DNA from 2 places in the Bacillus sp. JZ34 genome. Region 2 is predicted to be linked to the other one. Evidence: predicted binding sites of a transcription regulator. Region 2 holds the regulator's gene; the other holds the start of a gene.
The links. Region 2 encodes LexA, which represses DNA repair genes until DNA is damaged. Its sites were predicted from a motif close to CGAACATATGTTCG; they were not measured.
Positions count from the first base shown of each region.

Region 1: a site for LexA is predicted at 4,794-4,807, ahead of recA (recombinase RecA). Genes of this name have one in related genera too.

Region 1 covers NZ_CP096403.1:2,478,377-2,489,916, forward strand. The annotation lists gene M1D90_RS12490 (dipeptidase) at 1-322, opposite strand, end outside; gene spoVS (stage V sporulation protein SpoVS) at 428-688, opposite strand; gene M1D90_RS12500 (TIGR00282 family metallophosphoesterase) at 890-1,687, opposite strand; gene rny (ribonuclease Y) at 1,774-3,333, opposite strand; gene recA (recombinase RecA) at 3,676-4,722, opposite strand; gene M1D90_RS12515 (competence/damage-inducible protein A) at 4,891-6,141, opposite strand; gene pgsA (CDP-diacylglycerol--glycerol-3-phosphate 3-phosphatidyltransferase) at 6,161-6,742, opposite strand; gene M1D90_RS12525 (helix-turn-helix domain-containing protein) at 6,809-7,711, opposite strand; gene M1D90_RS12530 (YmfK family protein) at 7,729-8,520, opposite strand; gene M1D90_RS12535 (DUF3243 domain-containing protein) at 8,768-9,025, opposite strand; gene ymfI (elongation factor P 5-aminopentanone reductase) at 9,096-9,827, opposite strand; gene yfmH (EF-P 5-aminopentanol modification-associated protein YfmH) at 9,915-11,201, opposite strand; gene yfmF (EF-P 5-aminopentanol modification-associated protein YfmF) at 11,198-11,540, opposite strand, start outside.
Region 2 covers NZ_CP096403.1:2,362,162-2,373,701, forward strand. The annotation lists gene tkt (transketolase) at 1-1,796, opposite strand, end outside; gene M1D90_RS11820 (DUF896 domain-containing protein) at 1,960-2,193, opposite strand; gene M1D90_RS11825 (YneB family resolvase-like protein) at 2,259-2,906, opposite strand; gene yneA (cell division suppressor protein YneA) at 2,925-3,236, opposite strand; gene lexA (transcriptional repressor LexA) at 3,388-4,011, shown strand; gene M1D90_RS11840 (NucA/NucB deoxyribonuclease domain-containing protein) at 4,210-4,638, opposite strand; gene M1D90_RS11845 (thymidylate synthase) at 4,932-5,771, opposite strand; gene M1D90_RS11850 (hypothetical protein) at 5,831-6,592, opposite strand; gene M1D90_RS11855 (prohibitin family protein) at 6,681-7,514, opposite strand; gene M1D90_RS11860 (hypothetical protein) at 7,507-7,647, opposite strand; gene wrbA (NAD(P)H:quinone oxidoreductase) at 7,958-8,572, opposite strand; gene M1D90_RS11870 (flavin reductase family protein) at 8,774-9,382, opposite strand; gene M1D90_RS11875 (ring-cleaving dioxygenase) at 9,404-10,342, opposite strand; gene M1D90_RS11880 (MarR family winged helix-turn-helix transcriptional regulator) at 10,689-11,144, opposite strand; gene M1D90_RS11885 (TetR/AcrR family transcriptional regulator) at 11,360-11,540, opposite strand, start outside.

The DNA.
Region 1 (11,540 bases), 120 kb from region 2:
TCGGCTCACAGCCTTCCATCGTTAGAATGATGCCGGTTTCATCGCTTTTGAGCTTGTCGATATCGGCTTTATGTTTGATCAGTTTGATCCGCTTGTACTTTGCAATTTTTTCGTGAAACAGCCGGATCTGCACGAGCGCCATTTCAAGCGTTATTGTGTCGGGTACGGTTTCGGGCAGAAAAATCGCCAGACACTGCACTTTCGCCTTTCCGTTTAACAGAGCCTGAACCGGCGTTTGAAGCGACGGGTCACTGTACTCATTAAGCTTCGGATTTTTCCAGAGCTTCAGCAGCAAATCAGAATGGGCATCAAAAATTTTCACGTTCATCCTCTCCCGGCTGCATTTTTCAAAAACGGCTAAACCAAAAACAACCCGCTTACGTGAAAGTAAGCAGGTTGAAGCATTTGAAAAAGAGTGATTTTTCTATCAGCGAGGCTCTACGATTAGCTTAATCGCTGTTCGTTCTTCACCGTCAATTTGAATGTCCGTAAACGCCGGAATGCAAATCAGATCGACACCGCTCGGTGCTACAAATCCCCGTGCAATCGCTACCGCTTTAACAGCCTGATTTAATGCTCCGGCTCCGATTGCTTGAATTTCTGCAGCTCCTCGTTCCCTCAAGACTCCTGCGAGCGCACCTGCGACCGAGTTTGGATTTGATTTTGCTGAAACCTTTAATATTTCCATTCCTGCTCCCCCTTAAGTTTACAATGGATAAGTGAGTGTTCATTAGAACAATCATTATTAGATGTTGCTATTTTCAAAGCCATCCCCTTTTAATTGCTTTTCAAAAATAGCAGGGTACCTTCCATTTTTACTATATTCACTATAGGACCGGGATATTCCTGCTTTCCTTTTAATATTTTTCTAAAATGATTTTCTGTTCAGTCATTCAAAAAACATGTGGTCATCATTAATTAATATCCGGTCAATTTTAACGGCTTTCTTGCTCTGTTCGTCAATGTCAATGACAACTCCGCTCAGTGTTGTGCGGCCTTCGGCAATCTCAAAACGAACGGGCAGGCTCGTTTTAAATCGCTTGATAATCGTCTCGCGGTCGACGCCGAGAATCCCGTCGTAAGGCCCTGTCATCCCTACGTCTGTTATATATGCCGTGCCTTTCGGAAGAATGCGGTTGTCAGCTGTCTGAACATGCGTATGCGTTCCGACAACTGCTGACACGCGGCCGTCCGTATACCAGCCGATCGCCTGCTTTTCGCTTGTCGCTTCGGCATGAAAATCGATAAAGATGAACGGTGTTCTTTTTGACGCTTCTTCTATTAATTCATCAGCTTTTCGAAAAGGGCAATCGATCGCAGGCAGAAATGTGCGGCCTTGCAAATTGATCACAGCCAGTTCCTTCGAACAGTTTGTTTTTATGTATGTGATGCCTTTTCCAGGCGTGCCTTCGGGAAAATTGGCGGGTCTGACGATCTGCGGCGCATCATCAATAAAATCAAATATTTCCCTTTTATCCCATGTGTGGTTTCCCATTGTGAGAACGTCGGCTCCCGCTTGAATGAGCTGGTGGTATATTTTTTCGGTAATGCCTTTTCCGTGTGCGGCGTTTTCTCCGTTGACGATGACGGCGTTCGGTTTATATTTCAGCTTCAGCTTCGGCAAATAGGTTTTGATCATGTCTCTGCCGGGCGAACCGACAACATCTCCAATAAATAAAATTCTCATAATTTGACCCTTTCTTTTTTAAAATAGGTTTTAATCATAGTGTTACACAAGGAAACAAAAAAATAAAGTGGCGCATTCGCACCACTTTATTTTGCGTATTCAACGGCTCTCGTTTCCCTGATCACGGTTACCTTGATGTGTCCAGGGTAGTCAAGCTCGTCCTCGATTCGTTTTCGAATATCACGCGCCAAACGATGGGCTTCAAGATCGTTGATTGAGTCAGGTTTGACCATGATCCGCACCTCTCGTCCCGCTTGTATCGCGAATGATTTTTCAACACCTTCGTACGATTCAGAGATTTCTTCCAGCTTTTCAAGCCTGCGAATATAGTTTTCGAGCGTTTCGCTTCTTGCGCCTGGTCTTGCGGCGGACAGCGCATCGGCTGCGGCCACGAGCACGGCGATGATGGAAGTCGGCTCCTGATCTCCGTGGTGAGATGCGATACTGTTGATGACAACTGGATGCTCTTTATACTTAGTGGCCAGTTCCACACCGATTTCAACGTGGCTTCCTTCCACCTCATGGTCAATCGCTTTCCCGATATCATGAAGAAGTCCTGCCCTTTTTGCGAGCGTCACGTCTTCCCCGAGCTCTGAAGCCATCAGGCCTGTCAGAAACGCCACTTCCATTGAATGTTTCAGTACATTCTGTCCGTAGCTCGTTCTGAACTTCAAGCGGCCGAGGATTTTGATTAAATCGGGATGAAGACCGTGAACTCCAACTTCAAACGTCGTCTGTTCACCCATTTCGCGGATGTAATCATCCACTTCACGGCGGGATTTCTCAACCATTTCTTCGATTCTGGCAGGATGAATGCGGCCATCCTGAACGAGTTTATCAAGAGCGATCCTGGCTGTTTCACGCCTGATCGGATCAAATCCTGAAAGGATAACGGCTTCCGGCGTATCGTCGATGATCAGATCGATCCCCGTCAATGTTTCCAATGTACGGATATTACGTCCTTCACGTCCGATAATGCGGCCTTTCATCTCATCATTTGGAAGGTTGACAACTGAAACCGTCGTCTCGGCCACATGATCTGCCGCACAGCGCTGTAAAGCCAATGAAAGAATATTTTTCGCTTTTTTATCAGCCTCTTCTTTCGCTCGATTTTCACTTTCTTTCGTCATGATCGCGATGTCATGGGAAAGCTCGTTTTCAACCCGTTCCAGAATGATTTGCTTCGCTTCATCTCGCGTCAGACTTGAAATACGCTCCAACTCTGACTGCTGCATACGAATCATTTCATCCACTTTGCTTTCCATCTCTTCAATATGTTGTTGTCGTTCATTCAGAGAATGATCTTTCTTCTCCAACATCGCTTCCCGTTTATCTAATGATTCATCTTTTCGGTCAAGGTTCTCTTCCTTTTGAAGTAAACGGTTTTCTTGTTTTTGAAGCTCATTTCGTCTTTCACGAACTTCTTGTTCAGCTTCTATCCGAAGCGTATGAATCTCGTCCTTTGCTTCAAGAAGGGCTTCTTTTTTCAACGCTTCAGCATCCCGCTTTGCGTCTCCAAGAATTTGTTCGGCTGCATTTCGCGCACCTGAAATTTTTGCTTCGGCAATGATTTTACGAACATAGTAGCCAACAACTAAACAGAATAGGCTCAGCAAAATGGAGATGAGAATTGCTAAAGGATTCATAACTTTCACCTCCTCTTGCTATGAACTTGTCTTGCTAAAAGTAAGTGTCGGCATGTACATTGTACTTCTTCTCAACATACAGAACCTTCACAGGGAGTGAAGCGGCTTCACAGCCCTTGTCAAGTTTAAATGTTTATCAATCATGTTAAGAAAAACAAGTGATACAATTTCATTGTAATTGTGTGGGAAATACTTGTCAAGCTTACGGTCTTAACGTTTCCGGATTAAGCGCCTTTTCCAAACGGCGCGGATGAAAGTGATGGACAAAGGAGCTGCGTCTGAATGCGCAGATGAAAGGAAAAGGCTGCCGATCGGGCCGGCAGCCTTTCACATGTTTCATGATTAAAATTCGAGTTCTTCTTGAGCTTGGGCCTCGTCTTCCTGAGCAGGAGCAACGCCTCCAGTGTCCAAACCGTAGTGCTCCCGGATCTGCTCTTGAATCATCAAAAGGATGTCCTTGTTTTCTTTCAGGAACTGTTTGGCATTTTCACGGCCTTGTCCAAGACGTTCCTCCTGATAAGAGTACCATGCACCGCTCTTCTGAACGATGTCAAGCTCTGTTCCGAGATCGATGATTTCCCCTTCTTTTGAAATCCCTTCCCCGTACATAATGTCCACTTCGGCAGTCCGGAATGGAGGGGCCACTTTGTTTTTCACGACTTTGATTTTCGTCTTGTTCCCCATGACATCGTTGCCTTGTTTCAGCTGCTCTGCGCGGCGCACTTCAAGGCGGACAGAAGAGTAGAATTTCAGCGCTCTTCCGCCTGGCGTCGTCTCAGGATTTCCAAACATGACGCCGACTTTTTCACGAATCTGGTTAATAAAGATCGCGATGGTCTTCGATTTATTGATCGCTCCGGAAAGCTTACGAAGCGCTTGAGACATCAGTCTGGCCTGCAAACCGACGTGGGAATCCCCCATATCTCCTTCGATTTCAGCTTTCGGCACAAGCGCTGCCACAGAGTCGATGACAACGATATCCACCGCTCCGCTTCTGACAAGAGCTTCGGCGATTTCAAGCGCCTGCTCGCCCGTATCAGGCTGTGACAGCAAAAGCTCATCAATGTTGACGCCCAGCTTTTGTGCATAGACGGGGTCGAGCGCGTGCTCGGCGTCGATGAACGCCGCCTGTCCGCCCTGCTGCTGAACTTCGGCAATCGCATGAAGCGCCACCGTCGTTTTACCGGAGCTTTCAGGCCCGTATACTTCAATAATCCGGCCGCGCGGGTATCCGCCCACTCCAAGAGCCGTGTCGAGCGCTAAAGAACCGCTCGGAACTGTTGAAATTCTCGTTTCAGTTTGTTCGCCGAGTTTCATAATCGAACCTTTACCAAACTGCTTTTCTATTTGTTTAAGCGCCATATCTAAGGCTGCCTGACGATCACTCATTCTATTTTCCTCCTTTATCACTTCCGCTATATCTACTATACCTTGTTTGCGCGGATTTGCCAAGAAAAAAGCGAACGCATATTCGATTTTTTTAAGAGGGAAAAATCGATCTCCTAAAATGGAATGACTTTTTTCATAAGAAAGATATACCGAAAATCCGGTTTCCGCTTATTTTTCCATCATTTTCAGCAACAGATGGCAGCCGTATTTGGCAGAACGCTTTCGCACCGCAGACCTGGATCCAGCGAACTGAAATTCGAACGCTTCTTCAGCCTGGTCCTTCACGGAGATGCCGATAAACACCTTTCCTGCCGGATGGCCTTCTTGCGTATTCGGCCCGGCTACTCCAGTAAAGCTGATGCCGATATCGCTTCCTGTTTTGACTCTGATGCCTGCGGCGAGTTCTTTTGCGCATTGCGCGCTGACCGCACCGTAGCGCTGCAGCGTGTCTTCAGCAACGCCGGCCGCTGAAACTTTCAATTCGTTTGTGTAGCAGACGGCACCGCCTTTGAAATATTCGGAAGCGCCGCTCATTTCCGTCAGCCAGGTGGAAAAAAGCCCGCCTGTAAAGCTTTCCGCAGCGGCCAAGGTCATTCCCTTGCTCCTGCATGCTTTCGCAAGCTCTTCTGCAAGAGATGTATCATCATACCCGTAAAAGAACTCTCCGACCCGCTCCAGGATGAGGTCTTCCGTTTCTTTTAACAAGCGGTTTGTCTCCTTCGGATCCGCATGCTTTGCCGTGAGCCTGAGCGTGACTTCCCCGTCGGCCGCAAGCGGGGCGATTGTCGGATTAGTCTGCGCATCGATGAGATCTTCCAAATCGGTTTCAAGCTGGGATTCTCCGATGCCGAAGAACCGCAGCACCCTTGACACGATCTTTTCCTTCGAGCCGAGCTTTTCCAAAATCAGCGGCTTCGCTTCGTTTTCAAACATCGGCTCCAGCTCTTTCGGAGGTCCCGGCAAGAGCATATAAAAGCGCGATTCATGCTCAAGCAGCATTCCCGGAGCCATCCCGAAGCGGTTCGGCAGAACATCGGATCCTTCGAGGATCAACGCCTGTTTGCGGTTGTTCGGCGACATCTCCCGGTTCGTTTTTCTGAAGTAATCCTGAATCGATTCGAAGGCTTCATCGTCGAGCTTAAGAGGGCGCCCGACAACTTCAGCGATCGTTTCTTTTGTCAAATCGTCTTTCGTCGGTCCGAGGCCTCCCGAAAAAATGATGAAGTCAGACCTTTTCTGAGCTGTCTGAATGACTTGTTTAAGGCGTTCCGGGTTATCTCCCACCGCCGTGTGATAAAAGACGTTAATGCCGATTTCGGCCAAATGCCTGCTGATAAACTGAGCATTTGTATTAGCGATTTGTCCGAGCAGAAGCTCAGAACCGACAGCGATAATTTCCGCTTTTCTTTCCAACTTCATTGTTTCCACTTCCCCACGTTTAGTTCGATGTTTTTAAAGCATCCCAGTTTTTAGCGAAATAATCCCATCCTGATACGACTGTGAAAAAGACAGCCACCCATAAAGCAAGCGATCCGAACGGGAAGGATACAAGCTCAAATGGAAGATTGTGAAGCAAAAGAGCAGAGATGGCGATGATCTGAGCCCATGTTTTCACTTTTCCAAGCATGTTGGCCGCGACGACTTCCCCTGTTCCCGCAAGGACGAGCCGCAGTCCCGTTACGGCAAATTCCCGGCTGATAATGACAATGGCCATCCAGGCCGGAGCAAGATGGTAATGCACCAGAATAATTAAAGCGGAAGACACGAGCAGCTTGTCTGCAAGCGGGTCAAGAAATTTTCCAAAGTTTGTTACAAGGTTCAGCTTTCTCGCGTAATAGCCGTCAACCCAATCGGTGACAGAAGCAAAAATAAACAACAGTGCGCCGATCAAATGGGTGACCGGAATCGACTCGCTGCCGAAGGAGACAGCCCCCCACTGAAACGGCACAAGCATGATGACCATAAAAACAGGAATTAATGCGATTCTAGAAAGCGTGATTTTATTCGGTAGATTAAACATAAAGGTTCCTCCAGATATGTATGTTTTCCTAATGATGATGAACGCAAGAAAAAGTCATCTGTGCAATTAAGATGACTTTTCCTCCTTTTTATTTTGAATCGTTATGTTTTGTGTCATCACAGTCTTAGGATCGAGCTTGTAAGAAAGAACTTCTCCGTTGATTTTAATTTCAACGCCCGGCGCATATCCGATCCGCAAATCAATTTGCGATTGATCGGTAATATTCTTTTGAAAGGTTTCTCCTTTTTTCATCATTCCTTCTTTAAGGGAGCTTCCTTTCTCGTCGCGCACCCTGACCCATGAGTTTGCGTTTGCCTTTACTTCAAGCTCCAGCTTGTCGGATCCTGATACTTCATAAGTTGTGGAAGAGCCTTCGCTTGCGGTCGCTTTCATGGTCAGCTTGTCGTTCTCATCAGACTGCTGATCCTTTTTTTCTTTGTCGCCTTCAGCGCTGTCTTTCTGCGCATCCGTGTTCTGTTGATTTCCCTTTGTCAGCGGGGAATCTTTTGAGACGTCATACTTGCTTTGCGATTCCTCTGTCTTAGGCTCTTCAGCCTGCTGGTTGCCTCCGCCGTTTACAGCCTGAACGATGACGTAAATGATCGCGATCACAACGATAACGCCGGCTGCCACAAGCAGGGTAGGCAAAAGTTCAAGCGCTTTTGAGGCAGACTTGGGCAGCTCTCTCTGCGGCTTGATTGAAGAAAGCTTCTCAGAAACCTCATCATTGTAAGAATTAGGGATATCTTTTTTAAACTCTTCAAACAAGAGCTCCGAGTCGAGGCCGACAGCTTCGGCGTACTGCTTGATAAAAGCCCGCACATAAAATTTTCCCGGAATGATATCATAGTTTCCTTCTTCAAGGGCCGTTAAATACCTTTTCTGGATCTTTGTGGCCGCCTGAAGATCGTCCAATGACATCCCTTTTTCCTCTCTGGCTTCTTTCAGCCGATTTCCTAGTTCAGTCACAACAAACACCTTCCATTTTAAAAATCAAAGCCGGAAAAACCTGAATGGTCAAACATCTGCGGTTCTTCAGCATGTTCATATGTAATCACCTCATCGGGGCTGTTACGCAATTCGATGATGTAATCAAAATCGTCCATCGTATATTCCGTATTTTGCACGAAAATGTCCGGATGCTCGACAACTTTGGTCGCCGGCAGCCGCATGATCTCACTGACGAGCTGCAAATGGCGTTCAGATCCTCTTCTCGTCGACACAATGCCGTCCAAAATGAAAACATTCTCCGGACTGTACTCATCGGCAATCAGCTGGCTTCTGATCGTTTGCTTCAGCAGTGTCGAAGAAACAAAAAGCCACCTTTTGCTTGCACAGACGCTTGAAGCGACAATTGATTCCGTCTTGCCGACGCGGGGCATTCCCCTGATCCCGATCAGCTTGTGCCCGTCTTTTTTAAACAGCTCAGCCATAAAATCGACAAGCAAGCCAAGCTCGTCGCGTTCAAACCGGAACGTTTTTTTATCGTCTGCATCCCGCTGGATATAGCGGCCGTGCCTTACAGCGAGACGGTCGCGAAGCTTCGGCTCGCGGAGCTTCGTCACTTTAATCGTATCCATCGTGTTCAGAATCGATTCCAGTCGCTTAATCTGATCTATATGACGGCATTTTAACAAGAGGCCTCTTCTTTGAGTATCGACGCCGTTAATGGTCACAATATTAATTGAAAGCATCCCCAATAAAGAGGATATATCTCCCAGAAGTCCGGGACGGTTGACTTGTATTTCATATTCTAAGTACCATTCGAGCTTTGCCAAATGATAACCTCCCTACCCATCATCGTGGCAAAAATTTACCTTCCTTTATCATAAAGCATTTTGTCTCAATTAGAAAGCAGAATGTTGTGATTAAATAAGAAAAACGTCCGTTTCCCATAATCGGGAAAAACCCGCTGTAACGGCGCCTGGATGATGTTTACCCTATCGGGGCGGAAAGCAAACAACAAAAGCGGTGCCGCTGACAAAGCCGCGCCTATAAAAAAGAGAGAGTGAACACACTCTCTCCTTAATGCGAGCCGTTGTTTTCAACAAGCTTAACCATCACATTCGCAATGGCGCGCTGCTCTTCTTCGGAAGCCACGCTCCAAAGGTCCGCGAGCACTCGTTCTTGATGGTTTTTTGAATCAACCTCACCGGCCAAATAATCGCCGATCTCATATGCGAGATCTGAGATGGTTTCGTTTGACATTCCTCTTTCTTGGGCATAGTTCAAACGGTCGCCCAAAAAGTTTTTCCACTGATCCCAATTATCCAGTACGGACATATCAGGCCCCTCCATTCTCTTGAAGTTACAGCCTTATTATTCTCTGGGGGACCGCAAACTATACATGTTTTTAACAATGCCAGCCGCCATTAACTGACAAAATTTGACCCGTGATATAAGATGCCTTAGCCGAGAGCAGAAACAGCACGGCGTCCGCAACCTCTTCGGCTTCGGCGAGCCTTCCCATCGGAATCTCATCGGCGATCATCTCTTCTTCCTCTTTTGAAAACGAGCCCATCATCCTTGTTTTCACAGCGCCCGGAGAAACGGCGTTGACTCTGATGCCGCTTGGCGCAAGCTCTTTTGCGAGGGCTTTGACAAACACATTTTGCGCGCCTTTTGTCATGCTGTATAAAACTTCGCACGACGCCCCTGTTTCACCCCAAATGGAGCTGACAGCTACAATTGCGCCGGATTTTTTCCTGATCATCGCCGGCAGCAGATTCCTCGTCAACAGAAACGGGCTTGAGACATGGAGCTGCACCATGTCCTGCACAGCCTCATCAGTCATGTCTGTCACAAGCCCGCGAAAGCTTTGACCGCTGTTTAAGACGATGCCGTCAAGCGCCCGCCCGCCGATGGAAGCGGAAACGGCTTTTGCGCCGCCGGGGTCGGATAGGTCGCCGTGAATGATTTCGGCGTGAATGCCGTATGTATGTGACAGCCTTTCTGCAAGTGCTGCGGCTGCCAGCTCATTTGTATGGTAATGGAGGAGAAGATCATACCCGTTTTGCGCCAGCTTTTCGCTGATGCTTTGCCCGATTCCGCCGCTTGCACCGGTGATAAGAGCGAGTTTTGTCATACTATGTTTCCACCTTTCCGTTCAAAAGAAGAAAGGTTCAGCGTGCATCGGAAAATCTCCTGACACGCTGAACTTTCAGACCTTGCTTTATGATTTTGGAACGACTTTGCAGACGGTGATTCTGTCTTCTTCGATTTCTTCCTGAATGACGCGGTGAACGTCCTCAAGCGTAATCGATTCGAGTACAGTGACGATATCAAACAGACTCGTCTCCAGAAAAGCGTACCGTGTAAACTGGTTGGCGATATACTCAGGCGAATTCATCGATTTTAAGAAATTGCCGATTTTTTTCTTTCTAGCCAGCTCCAGCTTTTCGGCTGTGATCGTTTCTTTCGCCTTGAACAGCACTTGTTTCAGCTCCTCGGCAAGCTTGTCGGGCTCAGGCGTATCGCCGCCGACAGAAACGAAACCAAATCCGTGTTCTTCAGTATAGTCATAGCTGAATGTCTCATCGATATATCCTTTTTCATAAATTCTTTCATAATCGCTGGAGCTTTTGCCGAACAGGCACTCGAGAATGAGGTTGATGGTCAGCTCATGCTTCAGCAGGGCTTCTCCCGTATTCATCGGATGAGCGCTTTTTAAACCGACGAGGCACTTTGAGCTTTGAACATTCATTTTAATTTCCTGTTCTTTTTTGAATACGGCTCCAGGCTCTTCAACTTCTTTGCGAACGATTTCAGGCTGGTCTGTATACGGCTTTTTCTGCTGATTTTCGCGGACCTGGCGGATGATCGCTTCGGGATCGACCGGACCAACGACAAACAGCAGCATATTGCTCGGGTGATAGAACGTCTCATAGCATTCGTACAAAAGGTCTTTTGTAATATGCGAGATGCTTTCGATCGTGCCTGCGATATCAATCCGGACAGGATGCTCCTGGTACATGTTTTCGATCAAGCCGAAAAACAGACGCCAGTCTGGGTTGTCGTCATACATGTTGATTTCCTGCCCGATGATGCCTTTTTCCTTCTCAACCGTTTTTTCCGTAAAGTAAGGGTCCTGCACAAAATCGACGAGCGTTTCCAAGTTTTCTTCCACGTTGGACGTGCTCGAAAACAGGTAGGCCGTTCTGGTAAAGGAGGTAAACGCATTTGCCGAAGCTCCCTGCCTGCTGAATTGCTGAAAAACATCGCCGTCTTCTTTTTCGAAGAGCTTATGCTCCAAAAAGTGTGCGATTCCGTCAGGCACACGGACCATTTCTTCTTTTCCGAGCGGGACAAATTGATTGTCAATCGATCCGTATTTTGTTGTAAAGACCGCATATGTCTTGTTAAATCCTTCTTTCGGAAGAACATAGACATCGAGGCCGCCAGGCATTTTTTCGTAATATAATGATTCCTTCAGCTGTTTAAATTCGATCGTTTTCGTCAAGATGCTCCCTCCGTCCCTTTGAGAAAGTACGTTGTATCCAAATCGATTTTCTTCCCGACTTCGATAATCTCGGCTTTTCTGACGTTGTCGATTCGTCCAAGCCAGTCTTCAAGAGAAAATTCGGTTTGGGCGGCAGCCTGCTGATAAATAAATTCGACTAAGCCGTACGGTGTATCAAGCGTTTCAAGAATCTGGTTTTTAATGACCGCTTTCGTCTGGTCGATCGCTTCTTCTGTAAAGCTGCCTTTTTTCATTTCCTGGAACTGCTCCTTGATGATGTCGACGGCTTTTTGATAATTGCCGACTTCAATCCCCGACATCACCATCATCAGCCCTTTA
Region 2 (11,540 bases):
TTATATTCGGCCGGCTGCTTGTCGAAACGATCCCAAGACGGAACGCTGACAACGGATACGTCAATGCCTTCTTTTTTCAGCTCGCTTTGTGCGTCAAGCGCAAGGCCAACTTCAGATCCGCTCGCAAGCAAGATCGCTTCCGGTTTTTCGTTTTGGCTTTTCGAAACGACATATCCACCTTTTTCAACGCCTTCATAAGCTGCTTCAGCAGACTGATCGATTGTCGGCAAGTTTTGACGTGTCAACACAAGCGCAGTCGGCTGACTTTTTGATTGAAGCGCCAGTTTCCAGGCTGCTGCTGTTTCATTTCCGTCTGCAGGTCTGATGACGGACAAGTTCGGCAGCGCACGAAGTGATGCCAGCTGTTCAATCGGCTCATGAGTCGGTCCGTCTTCTCCGACGGCAATGCTGTCATGTGTAAACACATATGTGACAGGAAGCCCCATTAATGCCGCAAGACGGATCGCAGGTCTCAGATAGTCGGAGAAAACGAAGAACGTTCCGCCGAATACGCGAAGGCCACCGTGGAGAGCCATTCCGTTCAAAGCTGCTCCCATCGCAAATTCACGTACACCGAACCAGATATTTCTGCCGGCGTAATCTCTCGCTGAAAAATCTCCGCCGTTTTTGATTGTCGTTTTGTTGGAGCCGGCCAAGTCAGCGGATCCGCCAAAGAAGAACGGCACTTGTTGTGCGATTCCGTTTAATACTTCCCCTGAGGATGCACGCGAAGCAAGGCTGCTTCCTTTCTCATAGGCAGGTACTTTCTGATCCCAACCTTCAGGAAGCTCGCCCTTCATCGCAAGTTCAAGCTCTTCGGCAAGTTCCGGGTGGGCTTTCTTGTATGCCGAGAACAGCTCGTTCCATTCCGCCTCTTTTTTCTTGCCCGCTTCTTTCACTGTTTCGTTAAAGTGTTCGTACACTTCAGAAGGGACATGAAAATCTTCTTCGTATGTCCACTCATACGCTTCCTTCGTTAATTTCGCCTCTTCTGAGCCAAGCGGAGCACCGTGAACGCCGGATGTTCCCGCGCGGTTTGGAGAGCCGAAACCGATCGTTGTTTTCACTTCAATTAATGTCGGCTGCTTTTCATTTTGTTTCGCTTTCTCGACGGCCGCCGTAATCTCGGCAATGTTATTGCCGTCTTCAACATAAAGCACTTCCCAATTCATCGCTTCAAAACGCTGCTTCACATTTTCAGAGAATGAGCGGTTTAATTCACCGTCAAGCGAAATGTCATTTGAATCATAAAGCACGATGAGACGGCCGAGTTTCAAATGTCCCGCAAGCGAAGCCGCTTCCGATGAAATTCCCTCCATCAAGTCTCCGTCACCGCAAATGCTGTATGTATAATGATCAACGACGCGATAGTCGTCACGGTTGTAAGTTTCCGCAAGGTGACGTTCAGCAAGCGCCATTCCGACAGCCATTCCGATTCCTTGGCCAAGCGGGCCTGTCGTCGCATCTACACCCGGAGTATGTCCGAATTCCGGATGTCCAGGCGTTTTGCTTCCCCATTGGCGGAAATTCTTGAGGTCTTCAATTGAAACGTCATATCCGCTTAAGTGAAGCATGCTGTACAGAAGCATTGATCCGTGTCCGGCGGACAGCACAAAACGGTCCCTGTTAAACCAATTCGGATTTTCAGGGCTGACATTCATCATTTTTGTCCAAAGCGCATAAGCCATCGGAGCAGTCCCCATCGGCATGCCGGGGTGACCGGATTTAGCTTTTTCAATCGCGTCTATGGAGAGTGTTCGTATTGTTGCGACAGATTTTAATTCAATCGTTTTCATTATGATCCCCTTCCTGTATGGACTCTACTTTCTTATCATAAATCTACCCATCGGTTTTCACAACCATTTCAGCTCAAAAGCAGTGAAAAATGACGAATCTTTACCTTCATTTTAAATTGTAGTATATACAAAAAGGGAATACGATATCGGCGTATTCCCCAAATTAATGCAATCGGCGGTTTCTTTTTTCCTGTTTGAGCTTTTCAGGCGTCACATCATTACCTTCAGGATCAACAATCGTCACAGTTTTCAACGTGTTTTTCATAGACGCGCGGACGCCTTGAAGATATTCCTGGCGAAGCTTCTGCTGTTCTGCTTTTTCTTCGTCTGTTAAAGATCCGCTCTTTGCTTTTTTGGCAAGCTCGTTAATTCTGGCTATTTTTTCATTAGAAATCATAAGATACTCCTTTGATTCGGTATATATCCATCATACTACTAAATCCGCTTTCGTTTGACAACAGATTAGTCTGCAAGGCCGTCCTTATACTCCTGGTAGCGGCGGTGAACGGTTGCTTTTGAAATGCTGTATCCGAACCCTCTCAACACGGCTGCAATCTCCGCAAACGTCAGCTTGTTCTCCCTGAGCCTGACGATTTCTGAAAGAGGCGCTTCGATCCGCTCTCTCCCGCCGCCTTCATTGCGGTGTTTCAGATTCCTCTCCGGGCGGTAGCCGTTTTCGACCGCCTTCTTCATTCCCCGCTTAATTTTCAGGTTATGTATTTTCCGCTGGTATTCTTCGACAATGCCGACAATCTCCAAAACCATCGAATCCGCTTCGGAAAGCTCAAGTTTTCCCCGGTGAGCCAGCGTGTAGATTTGAACGCCTTCTTTATATAAACAGTGAAGAAGGGCAATTTTGGCATTCCCTCTTCCAAGTCGCGTATCATCCTGTATTAAAACTGCGTCAATGTCTGATGTTTTGATTTCCTCGAGCAGATCGAAGACGCCGTCGCGGTCCATCTCATATCCGCTCGCCTGTTCGGAAATGACGTTCACGACGTTCATCCCGTGCTCGGCGGCAAGCGACTGGAGCTCTTCAGCCTGCCGTTTTAATGAGGTTTCCTGCTGCTCCTTCGCAGTGCTTACCCTGGTGTAAATAATCGCATTCATGGAAATCCCCTCAATCATTTATTCTACAACTGCAAGCTGATATTGATCGGAGTGCTGTTTGGCTACCGGCAGGACCAAAACATCGCCCGGTTTAATAACGGAGGTCGGCAGATTGTTTTTATCGGCGACCCATTCGATGAATTTTTGTTTGTCAGCGGGTTTTCCGCCTTTGATCCGGTCGGCCAGCTCCCACAATGTATCGCCTTCCTGCACTTCTATTTTAACATATTGCTTTCTTTCTTCGATTTTACCGGCAAAAGACACAAACAGAATACAGCAGCTGATCACAGCAGTAAACAGACTGACAAAAATCAATGATTCTCTTTTCATATCCATCACCCCAGAATGTTTGTTCGGTTTTATGATTTCAGTATACATACGAACAAATGTTTCTGTCAATCGTTTTTTTCGAACCTATGTTTGTACTCAAAGGAAAAACATGCTATAATCTAGCTAAAATCGACGTTTTGAGGTGCAAAAAATGACGAAGCTATCAAAAAGACAACTTGATATTTTGCGTTTCATTAAAGAAGAAGTGAAACGCAAAGGCTATCCGCCTTCCGTCAGGGAGATCGGAGAAGCGGTCGGCCTGGCGTCAAGTTCAACGGTACACGGCCACTTGGCAAGGCTTGAAACGAAGGGATTGATCAGAAGGGATCCGACGAAGCCGAGAGCGATCGAAATTCTCGATACAGAGGAAGAAATTCACATTCCAAAAAACCAGGTTGTCAATGTCCCGGTCATCGGAAAGGTGACGGCCGGTACGCCGATTACCGCAGTCGAAAACATTGAGGAATACTTTCCGCTTCCAGACCGCCTGGCGCCGCCGGATGAGCATGTCTTTATGCTGGAGATCATGGGCGAAAGCATGATCGATGCCGGAATTCTTGATCAGGATTATGTGATAGTCAAACAGCAGAATACCGCAAACAACGGAGATATCGTCGTTGCGATGACCGAAGACGACGAAGCGACTGTTAAGCGGTTTTTCAAGGAAGAAACCCATATCCGCCTTCAGCCGGAAAACCCGACGATGGAACCGATCATCCTCCAGAATGTGACGATTCTCGGAAAAGTCATTGGCGTATTCCGCACGGTTCATTAAAAAACGGACTCATCAGCAAAACCGCCGGTCGGCGGTTTTTTTTCGCACGAAAAAACAGGCTCACATCCATACGGAAATGAAGGATGCGAGCCTGAAACAGAGGGATTGATCATATGCTTACATTACCATTATCCCCCAAACAAGTTTTCCTGTCAACAAAAATGTTTCCTTGAGGAAACATTTATCGTTGTCTCCCTTTTATCGAACGATAAACAAAATTCTCGTCCCGTCAGCGTAATCGCTCAGCCTGTTCCCGACCCAGGAGCCGGCTCCGCGGTTATCCGATGAGCTGACATATCTGACCGACGCTCCTTTTCCCCCTTCTTCACACATGGCCATCGGCCATTCGTCACGGTCAAAGCCCGGCTTAGTCGGAATCCCCTTTAATGATTCCTGACGGCGCTTATCCGCTCCAGATCTTTCAATTGTGCAGACATCTGAATGGCCCGCTTTGATCGCATCGCTTATATGAGCACCTGTTTCAGGATAGCGCGATGCCGGAAAATACAATACGTCATCATACCTTGCAGCGCCTTCGGCATGCTGAGGAGAATATGCAGCCCCTCCCGAAAGCCCAAGCAGCACCAATGCGGAAAACAGCAGATGAACCGCCCATTTTTTGATCATGACAAAAACAACCTCCTCTTGTATATGCTGGTGTCACTAACAGATTAAGAGAGAATTGTTTTTGCTTTTCGGGCTCTTTGTGAAAAAGACGTTTAGAATGTGTAAATAAACGTAAGTTAAATGCTCGGGGCATACCCGTGAAAAACTGCATGTGCTTTTTGCGTCCGCTCTAAACGTATACACGGCTGCCGTCAGGAAACATGCGGCAGCCGGATATGCAAATTTTTTCATCGTTGTATTTTTTAAAAATGATTCATTCACACAACAAAAAAACAGGCGGAAAATCCGCCTGTTTATACGGCAACTTCAAATGTCAGCTTGTCGCCGTGCTTATAGTCAATTAATTTAAAATCATCGATTGTAAAGTCATAAAAGTTTTTGATGTCCGGGTTGATCCACAGCTTCGGCGCTTCATATTGCTCGCGTTTCATCTGAATGTTTAAATTATCGATGTGACGGGTATAGATGTGACAGTCGCCGATATTGAAGATGTATTCGCCCAGCTCATAACCGAGGACTTGGGCGATCATGCGCTGCAAGACGTTATATTGGAACACATTGAACGGGTTGCCAAGCGCCATGTCATTGCTTCTCGCTCTTACTTCCAAAGAGAGCTTTCCTTCTTTCACATACCATTGCGTCTCATAGACGCAGGGCGTCAAGGCCATGCCGTCCAAGTCATCGGGATTCCACAGCATGGTCAAATGCCTGCGTGAAGACGGATTATGCTTTAACTGATGGAGCAAATAATCCACTTGATCGGCTTTCTGCCCGTTAACCGTTCTGTTTTTCTTCGCTAATTGATAGCCGTAGGCTGCTCCGATTGTGCCGTCTTCAAGCCGCCATTGATCCCAAATATGAACCCCCATATCGTTCAAAACTTGAACATCATTGGATTTCAGCTGCCAGATCCAAAGCAGCTCTTTGATGGCCGTTTTCCACGCCACCTTCTTCGTCGTCAAAATCGGCACTTCCGAATTGTCAAACCGCATTTTTTCGCTCATGATGCTCAGCGTATGAGCCGGCGTTCCGTCTGAATCCCACTTCGTCCGGACCTGATATTCTTCATCGGAGATCCCTGATTCAATAATTTTTTGAATGATTGCATTGTATTGCTGGTCATAATGGCTCATCTTATCCTCTCCTCTTTCCACATGATATGTATAAAATGAGTTTTTTTCAAGATTTAAGATCATGCGCGGGTTTGATAAATCTCCAACGCTTTCTTGATAACATTTTTATCGTATCCGGTGACATCATGGATTTTCTCAGTCCAGCCTTCAATTGTGTCCGGCTTCGCTTCTCTGTATAATCCTTTGCTCGTGCTAAGATATATGTCCCAGCCGCTGAATTCCCAATGCGCGATTTCATGTTGAAACGGAATTCTGCATTCCAGTAATGGCGCAGGCTTCAATGCCGCTTGCGAGCATTCAGCTGCCTCCCAAAAAACGGACATGTCAACAGGCTCTGTAGAGTAGACTTGAGTTGACACCTTTCCGTTCGGCCGATGGTAAAGGACCTTAACTCCGCCGGTTGTCGGCTTGACTTGAATTTGTGCTGCCGGGAAAAAACCGTCCAGCTTTTCACTGGTATAATCTTCACATTCGCAGTCGATCAGAATCGGCTGCAGCCATTGATCTCCCAGATCACATAAAAAGCGCCGTCCTCTTTCATCAAGCGCGATGACTGCGGCATGCGCGCGTTCTGTTTTGAACGAACGGCCGATCGGAAAAGCTTCCACTCCGTCTTTTGTAAACTCGTCCAGCAGCCAAATCGAAAGGTCAAAGCAATTGCCGGCAATGCCGTACTCTTGGTGGTGTTCCTTCATCATTGAGACGTTCCGCTGTTTCTGATCCCCTCCCTGATGATAAAACCATGCCTTTGTCAGCGTTTCCATCGGAAAAGCGTCGAATCTTCTCCACGTACGGAGAATGGCATCCGGAGCAAACATCATCTTCCCCCCTGTCCAGAAGCGATTGTTAACACTATTATATACGGGCGACCGAGACGAAAAAAATCCCTTAGCAAGGGATTTTTTCGTTTTATTTTCCTTTCTCATCAGTCGGAATCTGGATCAGGGAATTCGATCCTGTCGCTTTAGGCATTTTTCCGTCCCATTTTTGGATCCATTGATACTTGATCATTTCATCTGACATCGATTTTTTAATAATTTCATTATACTCGGCAATACCTTGAGCTTCGATCTTTTTCTTTTTCGCTTCCGCTTCGGCGATCTTCAGCTCTGTCTGCGTTCTTTCCAGTTCCTGCGAAGACTTCACGCGCGCGTCAATCGCTTCCTGGGTCGCTTTATCAGGCTTTGGCACACCGAGTGTTAAATCGTCAATGACAAAGCCGAGCCCCTTCATATCATCTGCAAATGTTTTTTGGATTTCTGCGGCGGCATCAGATGATTTTTGTCCGTATGTATCAATGACGGAGTATTTGGAAATCGACTTTCTTGCAGCGTCCCACAGCCTTGTTTTCAAGTAGCTGTTTTCGATTGATTCAATATCGACCGCTCCGAATTTATTAAACAATTCTACGACTTTATCAGGCTGAACGACATAGTTGTAGGCGATGTCCATTGAGATGTTTTTGCCGTCAGAAGTAGCCACTTGAATATCCTGATTGTTTACAGTCTGCATCCGCACCGGATATCTTGTGACTTTGTCAAACAGTCCGACTAAATGCCAGCCTTGATCAAGCGTTTCCGATTTCACCCCGCCATTCGGAGAATAAACGACGCCGACATATCCGTTCGGAATTTTCTCGATGAACAAGGAAGCTGTGAATCCTCCGATAATTAAAGCAACAGCGACAATGATTCCGCCGAGCAGCGTTTTGTTTTTATTCTTCTTTGGTTGTTTTTCATTCATCTTTGTCATCCTCCAGCGTTTTCTTTATTTTGCTCGCCCCGCTTCCGACTTTTTTAAAAAGCGGGCTTAACATAAGCCATACGCCAAACCCTATAATGGATAGCAATATGATCGAACCAATCATGACTTTCACTTTTGTTTCACCCCTTTTGCATTTGTTGATTGATCGTATGACTAAATAAAATCATTTCACTTATGTTTACGTTCATATGAACTTAAAGTTTCATTTTTTTAAAATGTAATAGAAAAAATTTTATCATTGCAATTGCGAAATCAATGGCATCGTTAAAGGATATGTCGGATATCTTACTCTTTATGCCGCGTATATCATGGCGTGTTCGCAGTCAAATGAAGACGAAGCGGCATGCCGAACCAACTATCAGCTGGGCACATACTAAAAAAAGAGCCAAATGATTGGCTCTTTTAAAAATATTAAATTTCAATTATTGTTGATTGCCCTTTTTAACCCATTCAGCTACTGTCACTGTGCGTTTAGCTTGATGTTTCACTGCAGCTTCCACGTCTTCAATCATCTTCCCGTTTTGATCGACTGTAACACTCGTTCCATATGGATTTCCGCCAGCCCCGAAGAGGACAGGATCAGTGTATCCCGGAGAAGCAATAATAGCTCCCCAGTGCATCATTGAAGTATATAAGGACAAGATTGTTGCTTCTTGACCACCATGTGGATTTTGAGCGGAGGACATTGCGCTTACAACCTTATTTACTGTCTTTCCGTTTGCCCAAAGTCCGCCTTGTGTATCAAGAAACTGTTTCATTTGGGATGCCATATTGCCAAAGCGTGTTGGTGTACTGAATATAATAGCATCTGCCCACTCTATATCTTCTGAGGATACGACTGGAATGTCCTTTGTTGCATCAACAGTGGATTTCCACACTTCATTTCCCTCAATGGCTGATTGCGGAGCCAATTCTTGTACTTTTAAAACTTTGACCTCAGCACCTGCTTCTTCCGCACCTTCTGCAGCCCATTTGGCTAATTGATAGTTTGTTCCGCCCATACTATAAAAAACTACAGCTAATTTTACATTTGACATATGATCCAGCTCCTTTGATTTTCTAAATAGTTTGTCTAAAAATCCCATGTTTTAACACCTGCTTTTTTGTTTTCTTTTCGGCAAACCTTTTAAGAACCACCCCCTTGAAGTGTTTCGCTGCCATTATTATTCCTTGCTAGAATAAACTTAAAACATTTCAATTTAATGAATCTCAATTTCGAGATATTATGGATGGTTATATTACTTCGGTCTTTTTCTGGTGAAGATTTCGCCAATCTTTGCGTAATCATGCCCGGCTAAACGACTGATGGCGCCGAGGCCTCTTGGATCGATTTTTCCATTTTCATAGATGTCGCTTTCGATATGATATTGAACGACTCTGCCTATCATGAAATCGCATCCGTCAGAGTGCTTATCTCCCAACTCTAATGAGTACTCCAGAACACATTCCATACGCACTTTTGCTTCTTTCACGCCCGGCACCGAGACTTTCACACTTTCGACGGGGGTTAACTCCGCTAACTGAACTTCACTTTGACTTGGTGGTAGGCTGGCGGCCGTTAAATTGATTTTTTCAACGTTTTGTTCATCAACGATATGGACCACAAATTCTTTGCTGTTCAAAATGTTTCTCGCTGTATCCTTTTGGCTCCCTGCAAAACGTTGAATAGAAAGGGAGATCATCGGAGGATTTGAAGATACAATATTAAAGTAGCTAAAAGGAGCTCCGTTTAAGACGCCCTCCTCTGATAAACTTGTAACAAATGCAACCGGTCTCGGTATAATACTCCCGATTAAAAACTTGTAGTTCTCTCTTTCTGTTTTTGTATTGGGATCAATGGACAGCATCGAATCACTTCCTTACAAAAATTAATCCAGCGCCTTCACTGTTACAGGAATTAATCTTCTTTCTAACTGCTCTCTGTAGTGTTCATACTGGGCCGGCAGCATTAACTGTTCTCCCATTGTTTCATATGATTCATCATGGGCGAATCCTGGTGGATCTGTTGCAATTTCAAATAAGATTTCCCCGTGTTCTCTGAAATAAATCGCGTTAAAATAATTTCTGTCTTGCACAGGTGTAACACGGTATCCGTTTTCCGCAACATATTTTTGCCATTCCAATTGATCATTGTCATCAATGGCTCTCCAGGCAATATGGTGAACTGTACCCGTCCCCATTTGTCCGCTTCCTATAGTTGTTAATTTCAAATCAATCATATTTCCTATGTCACCAGCAGAACGAAAACGTACAAAATCTCCTTCTTCTCCAACTTTTTCAAGTCCCATGACCTTTTCTAATAATTCAGCCGTTTTTTCGGGTTGTTTGGATAACAGTGTTGCTCCGCCAAATCCTTTGATTGCATTGTCCGGTGTTATTTCCCCTACTTTCCAGCTGTTCTTTTCCCCTTGTTCTCTTTCGACAATTTCCAGATGAAGACCATGAGGATCATCGAACTCCAAGTATTCCTCTCCAAAACGGTTCATTTTTGTATAAGGCACATTGAATTTTGCTAATCTGTTTTCCCAAAAAGCCATAGCGCCTTTAGGAACGACGTAAGAAGTCACTCCCACTTGACCATCTCCAATGACTCCTCGACGGGCACCTGCCCAAGGAAAGAATGTAATAATCGTTCCCGGTTTCCCGCCTTCATTGCCAAAATAGAGGTGATATGTTCCCGGATCATCAAAATTAACGGTTTTTTTCACTAAACGTAAACCAAGAACGCCAGCGTAAAAATCCACGTTCTCTTGCGGATGGCCGACAATCGCTGTAATGTGATGGATTCCAGTTGTTTTCTTTTTCATTCCATTTCACTCCTCTTTCATGAAACATAGCTTTATGATGAGAAATACGTTACAAATTCATTTACAGGTTTTCTAAATCCCCGTGATTTTTCTGCTTTTTATTTTTTCCTTCTTTAAAAGATCAAAATCAATGGACAAGCATCCCTGCCTTTTTCTTTATAGGACTCCGGGCAGTTTTCAACCTTCGTAGATTTCTGTTGCTTGCTAACGATGATGACTGCCGATGAGCCCAGGATCTTGTTATGTCATGAAGCTCCTGTTCAGAAATAGAATACCCAGTTCAATATTTATTTCTCATTATCATGAATTCATATATTTCGAATTCGAGATATTATTATAAAAAAATTTACATGCTTTGGGCATGGAAGCCAAGTTTTTTTAACTTTTCAATTAGAACTTCTTTTTCTTTTATGTCTAAGCCGCCGAAAATGCCTTTCATAGCTGTTTTATGTTTTGGAAAAAGATTGTTCATCAGTGCAGTTCCTTCATTCGTTAAAGCAGCGTATGTTATACGGCGATCTTTAGGACAAGGCCTTCTCTCTATTAACTTTTTCTTCTCCAACTTATCTACAACATAGGTAATGCTGCTGCTTGCGATTAATACTTTTTCGCCTATTTTTTGGATCGGCTGATCGCCTTTACTATAGACTAATTCTAGAACAGCAAACTCAGTTGGGTTTAGTCCTAAACATTTAATATCCTCTTCCACGCGCTTTTTAATCGATTGCAGTGCACGAGACAAGACAATAAATGCCTTTAAAGACAACTCCTCTTCGTATCTCTCCATTTCCTGACTGCCCACGGTATTCATCCTTTTTAATTATCTCGAATTCGAGATAATTGTATAATAACGATTTGCTGTTGTCAACTTTTTAAAACGGTTTATGTTATTACGAGTTAAAACAGATGAGACAGAATTGTTAAACGGATGCATTTCCATTGCCGAAGCAGGATTCGGATCTAACACAAAAAACCGCCGACTCAAGGTCGGCAGCGCCGGCTGTTTCAGAAGTCTTGTCATGCATGAAATAGTTTGTCTTTTATCTGGAGATGCAGCTTCGGATTCAGCAAGAAAATAATGGACTGAAGCTGTTCCTGTTTATTAATCGAGGGATCCGCGTGGTGTTGATGGTTGTATCCGTTAAAGATTGCAATCAGCGTGGTGGCCATCACCTTCGGATTGAGCTGTTTCTGAACG